3 linked regions of the Synechococcus elongatus PCC 11801 genome follow. The main gene of each other region encodes a partner of the protein of the gene in region 2 in a complex. Links are inferred from orthologs where the notes say so. Each region holds a gene or a part of one and is shown on either strand. Other genes may lie near its edges. The genes, in order: accB, accD and accC.

Evidence for each region.
Region 1: the proteins of accD (region 2) and accB are in contact, whole or in part, in a solved structure (PDB 8UXZ), measured with the Escherichia coli proteins. The link is inferred for Synechococcus elongatus PCC 11801 from one-to-one orthologs.
Region 3: the proteins of accD (region 2) and accC are in contact, whole or in part, in a solved structure (PDB 8UXZ), measured with the Escherichia coli proteins. The link is inferred for Synechococcus elongatus PCC 11801 from one-to-one orthologs.

The regions. Positions count from the first base shown.
Region 1 is NZ_CP030139.2:1,762,738-1,765,643, reverse strand. The notes cover bases 1-2,751. They hold accB (acetyl-CoA carboxylase biotin carboxyl carrier protein), read left to right. Parts: upstream 1-1,013; coding sequence 1,014-1,490; downstream 1,491-2,751. Other genes in these bases: gyrB (DNA topoisomerase (ATP-hydrolyzing) subunit B), read left to right, coding at 2,668-2,751; miaA (tRNA (adenosine(37)-N6)-dimethylallyltransferase MiaA), read right to left, coding at 1,623-2,540; efp (elongation factor P), read left to right, coding at 415-972; psbQ (photosystem II protein PsbQ), read right to left, coding at 1-285. Outside these bases: more of gyrB, read left to right, coding at 2,752-2,906. UniProt on the Escherichia coli protein: This protein is a component of the acetyl coenzyme A carboxylase complex; first, biotin carboxylase catalyzes the carboxylation of the carrier protein and then the transcarboxylase transfers the carboxyl group to form malonyl-CoA.
Region 2 is NZ_CP030139.2:308,427-311,372, reverse strand. The notes cover bases 156-2,946. They hold accD (acetyl-CoA carboxylase, carboxyltransferase subunit beta), read right to left. Parts: upstream 2,115-2,946; coding sequence 1,197-2,114; downstream 156-1,196. Other genes in these bases: DOP62_RS01475 (CTP synthase), read left to right, coding at 2,487-2,946; DOP62_RS01480 (hypothetical protein), read right to left, coding at 2,238-2,381; DOP62_RS01490 (DNA polymerase III subunit gamma/tau), read left to right, coding at 156-1,156. Outside these bases: more of DOP62_RS01490, read left to right, coding at 1-155.
Region 3 is NZ_CP030139.2:2,683,627-2,686,724, reverse strand. What follows is about bases 109-3,051. They hold accC (acetyl-CoA carboxylase biotin carboxylase subunit), read left to right. Parts: upstream 109-870; coding sequence 871-2,232; downstream 2,233-3,051. Other genes in these bases: DOP62_RS13405 (solute carrier family 26 protein), read left to right, coding at 2,276-3,051; DOP62_RS13420 (lipid-A-disaccharide synthase), read right to left, coding at 109-557. Also shown: more of DOP62_RS13420, read right to left, coding at 1-108; more of DOP62_RS13405, read left to right, coding at 3,052-3,098. UniProt on the Escherichia coli protein: This protein is a component of the acetyl coenzyme A carboxylase complex; first, biotin carboxylase catalyzes the carboxylation of the carrier protein and then the transcarboxylase transfers the carboxyl group to form malonyl-CoA.

The sequences.
Region 1 (2,906 bases), 1.5 Mb from region 2 along the record:
GTTTAGCACCTTCGACACATGCTTGAGGTTGCGCTCGATCGGTGCCCAACGCTTGGCGCGGAGGTTATCTGACAGCCCTTCAATATCTTTTTGGACTTCGCGGATATCAGGATTGTCGATCGGTAGTGCGTAGCGCAACAATGCCCGGCCATCCGTGATTGCGTTACCCGGCGGCAAGCCCGCGATCGCAGCAGGGGCGATGGCGATCGCCGGCAGGATTAAAGCGAAGCTCAGGGCGAATAGGCGGGGCAGCCAAGTCGCAGCGCGACGTCCCAAAGACAGCATGATAGAGCCAGCGAAAGCGTCCAATTCTCTCACTATGCCACAGGGCCTTGGGCCGCCCACGTCAGAAGCGATCGCCCTGAGCAGTAGAATGTGTTGCGTTCGTTCTCCGCTCTTTCACAGCCGCACGTCATGATCTCTAGCAACGACTTTCGAACCGGAACCACGATCGAAATTGACGGCGCTGTTTGGCGGGTGGTGGAATTCTTGCACGTTAAACCGGGTAAGGGATCGGCGTTTGTGCGGACCAAGCTGAAGAATGCCAAAACCGGCAACGTGGTTGAAAAAACCTTTCGTGCTGGCGAAACCGTCCCCCAAGCTGTTCTCGAAAAAAGTACGCTGCAGTACACCTACAAAGATGCCGATGACTTCGTGTTCATGGACATGGAGTCCTACGAAGAAGCCCGCTTGAATGCAGCCACGATTGGCGATCGCGTCAAATACCTGAAAGAGGGTATGGAAGCGACGGTAATCACTTGGAATAGCCAAGTGATTGAGGTCGAACTGCCCAACTCGGTGGTTTTGGAAGTCATTGAGACGGACCCCGGCGTCAAGGGCGACACGGCGACCGGTGGTACCAAACCGGCCAAAGTCGAGACCGGCGCTCAGGTGATGGTGCCTCTGTTCATCTCGGTGGGCGAGCGAATCAAAATCGACACTCGCAACGATTCCTACCTCGGTCGGGAATAGAGGCCAATCGCTGTTATCCGAACTGAGAAGGGAGAATCACTGTGCAACTGAACTTCAGCCAACTGCAAGAGCTGCTGACCGCGCTGAGTGACTCAGATATTGCTGAGTTTGATCTCAAGGGCGTGGACTTTGAGTTGCACGTGAAACGGGGCTCAACCGGTGATCCGATTGTGGTTGCAGCCCCGCCCGTACCCGTAGCAGTGGCGCCAACACCGGCTCCACTCCCAGCCCCTACTCCTGCTGCTGCACCGCCTGCTGGTCCTTTGGGAGGAGAGAAACTGCTGGAGATTACGGCGCCGATGGTCGGTACCTTCTATCGAGCGCCCGCGCCGGAAGAGCCGCCCTTTGTCAATGTTGGCGATCGCATTCAGGTCGGTCAAACCGTCTGCATTCTCGAAGCGATGAAGCTGATGAACGAACTGGAGTCAGAGGTGGCCGGTGAGGTCGTCGAGGTTCTGGTGCAGAATGGCGAACCCGTCGAATTCAATCAGCCCCTCTTCCGGTTGCGGCCGCTCTAAGCAGAGCTTTGGGCGTCAGCAATCGTCTCTTGCGAGGGTGGTGGTGGTATGACTTGGGCCCCTCGTCTGACTGGATGTTTGTTGCAGCGAAACTCTCTGCGGATAGGAGCGGAAAGTCTAGCTGAGAGCTTGCTAGGAGAGAGTTGTGAAGAAGCCTTCAATCAGCTGCAGTGCTAGATCAAGGCGATCGCTAGCATCAGCATCAATCCAGTGAATCGAGGGGTTAGCTCGAAACCAAGTGCGCTGTTGTTTTGCATACTGACGGGTCTGAAGAATAATTTGCTCTGGCAAGTCAGTCTCAGTGAGCTCTCCCCGCAGATAGGCGCAGACCTGCCGATAGCCCAAGGTATTGAGCAACGGTAGATCCCAGCCATAGCGATCCCCTAACTGCTTGACTTCTTCAATAAAGCCAGCGGTCAGCATTTGCATCGTCCGCTGCCGAATTCGCTCTTCTAGGTGATCGCTGTCTAAACCGATTTGCAGGATTGGGTAGATTGGCGGTTGTTCTTTCTGGAGATCCGTAAGGCGATCGCCACTGACGTAGAACACTTCCAAGGCCCGCAGCGTCCGCACGCGATCGTTGGCATGAATGCGCTCCGCTGCGACTGGATCAACCCGCTGCAGCAGCTCATGGCAAAGTGGTTGCCCGAGCCGTTGCAATTGCGATCGCAGCGTAGGTTGGGGCGCAATGCGTGGAAAACGTAAACCGTTGACGATTGCCTTGATGTAGAGTCCGGTTCCGCCGACCAGGAGTGGGATTTGACCTTGGGCTTGGAATTGTTGAATGAGCGGGACGGCTTGGTCTTGATAGTCCCCGACGGTAAAGCCCTGACGCGGATCACAGAGATCGATGAGATAGTGAGGCGCGAGCTGCTGTTCAGTCGCCGTGGGCTTGGCGGTGCCAATATCGAAGCCGCGATAAATCAAGCGGGAATCAGCGCTGAGAATCGGACTGCCTAACTGCTGGGCGATCGCGATCGCCAAACTCGATTTTCCTGTTGCTGTTGGGCCACAAAGGACAATCAAACCTGATTTCAAATGCGATTCCATCTCTACTGCGATCGCGCCTCCAGAGACACCCAGAAGCGTCTTTAAGGCTTTTGTGCTAGTATTTTGATACTTTTTGGGCTCAAACGCTCAATAAGGCCGGTTTTTCAGGGGCAGGGGCGCGGCATTCATGGCCAACGAGTACGGCGCGAGTCAGATTCAGGTTCTCGAAGGGCTCGAGCCGGTTCGCAAACGTCCCGGGATGTACATCGGCAGTACCGGGCCAAAAGGCTTGCATCACCTAGTGTACGAGGTGGTGGACAATGCCGTCGATGAAGCACTGGCAGGCTATTGCAACGCGATCGATGTACGCTTGCTAGAAGATGGTTCCTGCCAAGTGACCGATAACGGTCGAGGCATTCCAACGGA
Region 2 (2,946 bases):
GGCATTACTCACCTTCATCCGCCAACTGCTCGATCGCGGTCGGGAACCCCTCACTGTTCTGCAAAATCTGACCGCCTTTAGTCGTGATCTCTTGATCGCTCGTACCGCACCTCAACGCCGCGACTTAACCACAGTTACCGAGGCCACTTGGCAGGCGCTCTGCACCTTTGCCCAAGCCTGGAGTCCTGAGCGGATTCTGCAGCTGCAACAACACCTACGGCAGTCGGAACTGCAGATCAAAAACACAACTCAGCCGCGACTCTGGCTAGAAGTTGCTTTGCTCGGGTTGCTGCCCAGCGCCCAAGCAACGGTTGAACCTGTAGCCACAACCCCCGTTCGTCCTGTCAGTCTGCCGACTCCCGTCAGCCCGACTGTAGCGGCGAGTCCGGCCCCACCCACAGCACCCACTGCTGCCCCTGTTGCTCCGCCAGCAGTTGCCACGCCTGCTCCTGTAAGCCCGGCACCTGAGCCGATCGCAGCGCCGCAACCAGATCCGCTGGATTTAGAAGAGTTGTGGCAGCGCGTCTTGGCCAATATTGCCTCGCGGGGGATGCAAATGTTGTTGCGGCAGCAAGGGCGTTTGCTCCGCTGCCAAGCCGGTCAAGCCGTGATCAGCCTGCCGCCCCAATGGCTCTCGACCGTGCAGAGTAAGCGCAATCTGCTGGCCGAAGCATTTCAAACCGTTCTGGGCCAAGCGATCGCGGTGGAATTAGAATCCAGCAGCGGTGCAGCCCCCAACCCTGTGAGTCTGCCGGCCCCGCCCACGGTTCCAGTCGTCACCGAGTCGGTGCGATCGCCCATTGCACCTTCCCCCAGCCCTCGGCCAGCGCCACCCTCAGAACCGACTGCGATCGCAGAACCCTCGCATCAGCCGGCGATCGCCACGATCGCACCTCCGGCTCCAGCGCCTGGGCCAGTTGCACCGATTCAACAATCAAAACCAGTCGCGATCGCACCCCGTTCACCCCAACCAACTGAGATTGCTCCAGCTCCCAAGATTGAAACGCCGCCTGCTGCGCCTCGCCCCCTAGCGGATTGGGAACTTGATCCGGGGTTGAAAGCCGCCAAGAGTCTGGCGCAATTTTTTAATGGCGAAGTCGTCAGCGATCGCGAGTCCGACAGCGAGACTGTTGCTGACCCTGACGTAGACTTCTAGCCACACTGCGACGGGAGAGAGGCTGCTCACTACGGCGGTGCTAGAAGGAAGCAGCTGCAGGGCTCGACGACTCAAGGACTGGGATCTTCACTTCCAGCGATCGCGGTTGGTGCAGACGAATTAACTGCGCTAGGGTTTTCTTCATTTGGGTGCGCGGCACAATCACATCGACAAAGCCGTGTGCCTGCAAATATTCCGCCGTTTGGAAATCGTCAGGCAATTTCTCGCGCAGCGTCTGCTCAATCACCCGCCGCCCAGCAAAGCCAATCAGCGCCTTGGGTTCGGCAATGATCAGATCGCCCAGCATGGCGAAGCTGGCCGTGACGCCGCCAGTCGTGGGGTGAGTCAGAATCGGCAGATAGAGCAAGCCTGCTTCGCGGTGCCGTTCCAGTGCCCCTGAAATTTTGGCCATCTGCATCAGGCTGAGCATGCCTTCCTGCATGCGGGCACCGCCGGAAGCGCAGACGATGATCACGGGCGATCGCTGCTCAGTCCCTTTTTCGATCAGGCGGGTCAGTTTTTCGCCGACGACAGAACCCATGCTGCCGCCCATGAAGCGAAAGTCCATCACGCCCAAGGCCACAGGCTGACCTTCAATCAGTCCTAAGCCAGTCCGGACGGCATCACTCAACCCTGTTTTTGCTTGGGTTTCCCGCAGGCGATCGCTGTAGGACTTGCGATCGCGGAAGCCAAGCGGATCGGTGGGTGAAACTTCTTCATCTAAAAACTGCCAGGTGCCAGGGTCAATCAGCTGGCGAATGCGCTCATCGCTGTAGATGCGCATGTGATGGCCGCACTGCAAACAGACCATCAAATTGGCCTGCAGATCCTTGGTGTAGGTCAGGGCATCGCAGGCTTCACACTTAGTCCACAAACCATCCGCAATTTCCCGTTCCTGATAGTCGTGAACGACGGGTTCGGTCTTACGGCGATTGGCAAACCAGTCCAAGAGCGACATGGTCTGAACCCGACTCAACGGCCTTCTTATGGTAACTCACGCTACCAAGCGGAACGGCGTGTGAGAGGGTTAAGCAATCGCGCCAGCCCAGACTACATCAAGGGTCTCAGCAGGCTGAACGACTCACCCTAGCAGTAGTCCTAAATCCGTGGGGGCAGGCAACATGCCACCGCGACTGTCCAAAATCTGCACAAGGACGAGGTAGGCGATCGCCAGCAACAGCGAAATTGCACCCGTCACAATAGCCACGAGTTTGGAGCGATCCATAGGGGTTCGGCGACAGTTCGCCCCGATTGTACTGCCTGCAACCCGCCCGCCATGTTAGAGTCGATCGCTGTGCCAACAGCGACTGGGACTGAACGCTGGAAGAGTATGACTAAGTTCATCTTTGTGACCGGTGGCGTGGTTTCCAGCATCGGCAAGGGAATTGTGGCCGCCAGTTTGGGCCGACTGTTGAAGTCGCGGGGCTATTCGGTTTCGATTCTCAAGCTCGACCCTTATATCAACGTCGACCCCGGCACGATGAGCCCCTATCAGCATGGGGAAGTGTTCGTCACAGCCGATGGTGCCGAAACGGACCTCGACTTGGGGCACTACGAGCGCTTTACGGACACCCCGATGTCGCGCTTGAACAGTGTCACCACCGGCTCGATCTACCAAGCGGTGATCAACAAAGAGCGTCGGGGTGACTACAACGGCGGCACGGTGCAGGTCATTCCCCACGTCACTGCCGAAATTCGCGATCGCATTCACCGCGTTGCCCAAGATACCCATCCTGATGTAGTAATCACGGAAATTGGCGGCACGGTGGGCGACATTGAATCCCTGCCGT
Region 3 (3,098 bases), 2.4 Mb from region 2 along the record:
AAGCCGATCTGCAATTTAGCCGCCTTGGATCCGGGCAGAAGCCCCACCCGCGATCGCGTCGACTCCGCTTGGGCTTGCGCCGACACTTCCGCCATCAAGTCGCCAACGAGCTGGAATTTGTGGCGATCCTGCTCCGGTGCTTTTTCAATTACTTGCGGCGTCATCACTGCAAAGGCATCAGCCCAACCGGTCCAGCGGGCTTCCCATTCCGCGTAGATCAAGCAGCGGTAGCCCAAGCGGCGGGCAATCCAGAGGGCAAAAAACTGATCGCCGCCGAGAAAAATGACTAAGCCCTGCGATCGCCAATCCCAGTTATCCGCAGTTTTGCCCCAGAGCAAAAATGGCCAGAAATGCTCAACCGATTGAATGCGATCGAGTTCGGGATAACGGGCTGCCGCTGCCGCTTCCTGCCCGGTGCCGTTGCTGCAAGGTGCGAGGACGAGGGAGAGACGCAGGCGATCGCGATCGTTGCCCAACTGTTGTCGCAGAGCCTTGACCACTGGCCGCACCCAGGTCGCAACTTCCCCAGGGCCATTGGACAGAATCAGAATATCCATACGCATCCTCTTGGCCCCACCATCAAACCAAGAAAGCAGGCTAGCGTTTTGCTCTCCTGCTTTCCGGTTTTATGAGTGCGGATGGCGAGACTTGAACTCGCATGGCGTAAGCCACACGCCCCTCAAACGTGCGTGTCTACCAATTCCACCACATCCGCGTGGCTGCACTCGGTTAAAAGCGCTTAAGTACTATAACGAGCGATCGCCGGACTCGGCAAGAGGGGCCGACAGGCTGCATGATAGGATTCGGTTGCTCAAAACGGCGTTGCTGCCGTTCTGCTGCCGCTAGCAATTCCTGGCTGCCGCTGCTCCTATGCGTTTCAACAAGATCCTGATCGCCAATCGCGGCGAAATCGCCCTGCGTATTCTCCGCACTTGTGAAGAACTTGGGATCGGGACGATCGCCGTTCATTCCACTGTGGATCGCAACGCGCTCCATGTGCAGTTGGCGGATGAGGCGGTCTGTATTGGTGAAGCAGCGAGCAGCAAGAGCTATCTGAATATTCCCAACATCATTGCCGCAGCGCTGACGCGTAATGCCAGTGCCATTCATCCCGGCTATGGCTTCTTGGCAGAAAATGCTCGCTTTGCAGAAATCTGCGCCGACCATCACCTCACCTTTATTGGCCCCAGCCCCGACTCGATTCGGGCGATGGGCGATAAGTCCACGGCGAAGGAAACAATGCAGCGCGTCGGCGTGCCGACCATTCCTGGCAGCGATGGTCTGCTGACGGATGTAGAGGCAGCCGCCAAAGTGGCTGCTGAAATCGGCTACCCCGTCATGATCAAAGCGACGGCGGGCGGCGGCGGTCGTGGCATGCGCTTGGTGCGCGAAGCAACGGATCTGGAAAAGCTGTTCCTAGCTGCCCAAGGTGAAGCTGAAGCAGCCTTTGGTAATCCCGGTCTTTACCTTGAAAAGTTCATCGATCGCCCCCGACACGTCGAATTTCAAATTCTGGCGGATGCCTATGGGAACGTTGTCCACCTCGGCGAACGTGACTGTTCGATTCAGCGCCGCCACCAAAAATTACTAGAGGAAGCGCCTAGTCCGGCTCTATCGGCAGATCTGCGGCAGAAGATGGGCGATGCTGCCGTCAAAGTTGCTCAGGCGATTGGCTATATCGGTGCAGGCACTGTGGAGTTTCTGGTCGACGCGACTGGCAACTTCTACTTCATGGAGATGAATACTCGCATCCAAGTTGAGCATCCAGTTACGGAAATGGTGACGGGTCTGGACTTGATTGCTGAGCAGATTCGGATTGCTCAGGGAGAAGCGTTGCGATTCCGGCAAGCGGATATTCAACTGCGGGGTCATGCGATCGAATGCCGGATCAATGCGGAAGATCCCGAGTACAACTTCCGACCGAATCCTGGTCGAATCACCGGCTATTTGCCGCCCGGTGGCCCCGGTGTACGAGTCGATTCCCACGTCTACACGGACTACGAAATTCCGCCTTACTACGATTCGTTGATCGGCAAGCTGATCGTTTGGGGGTCCACGCGTGAGGAGGCGATCGCACGGATGCAGCGCGCTCTGCGGGAATGCGCCATCACCGGTTTGCCGACCACTCTAAGCTTCCACCAGTTGATGTTGCAGATGCCGGAGTTTCTACGCGGGGAACTCTATACCAACTTCGTTGAACAGGTGATGCTGCCACGGATCCTCAAGTCCTAGCGCTGCGATTGCCCGTCATATTCATTTCATCCGAGGAGAGGCCATGCTGCTGCGACGCTCTCGACTGCGCTGGCTACCCGGTCTGCGATCGCTGTTGCACTACCAGCCAGCTTGGCTACGGGGCGATCTACTCGCTGGTGTGACTGTGGCCGCCTATTTGATTCCCCAGTGCATGGCCTATGGGGAGCTTGCAGGGCTGTCACCGATCGTCGGCCTCTGGGCCATTTTGCTCCCGCTATTCCTCTACACCTTTTTAGGCTCCTCGCCTCAGCTCTCGGTGGGGCCAGAATCGTCCACAGCAATCATGACCGCAGTGGCGATCGCACCGATCGTGGCTCAGGGCGATGCTGCCTACCCGGCGATCGCGGCATTGATGGCTTTGTTGGTGGGCCTCGTCTTTCTGGTGGCCTACAGTCTGCGACTGGGCTTTCTAGCCGATTTACTCTCGAAGCCGATTCTGATTGGCTACATGACGGGCATTGGTCTGGTGATGATCACAGGCCAGCTGGCCAAGACGAGTGGGATTCCGATCACGTCACAGACACCCCTAGGGGAGATCCGAGAGTTTGTGACCGGACTGGCCAACCTACACTGGCCGACAGTCGGTGTGTCGCTATTGGTGCTGTTTTTTTTGGTCGTGATTCAGCGGCGCTTCCCCACCGCTCCGGGGCCTCTTTTGGCTGTGCTGTTGGCCACGCTGCTGGTTGCCAGCTTCCAGTTAGATAACCAAGGTGTCAAAGTCATTGGCACGATTCCGGCTGGCTTGCCGCGCTGGCAACTGCCGGAGTTTCGCTGGCAAGACTGGCCGACCTTAACTGCCTCAGCAATCGGGGTGGCATTGGTGGGCTACTCCGACAACATTTTGA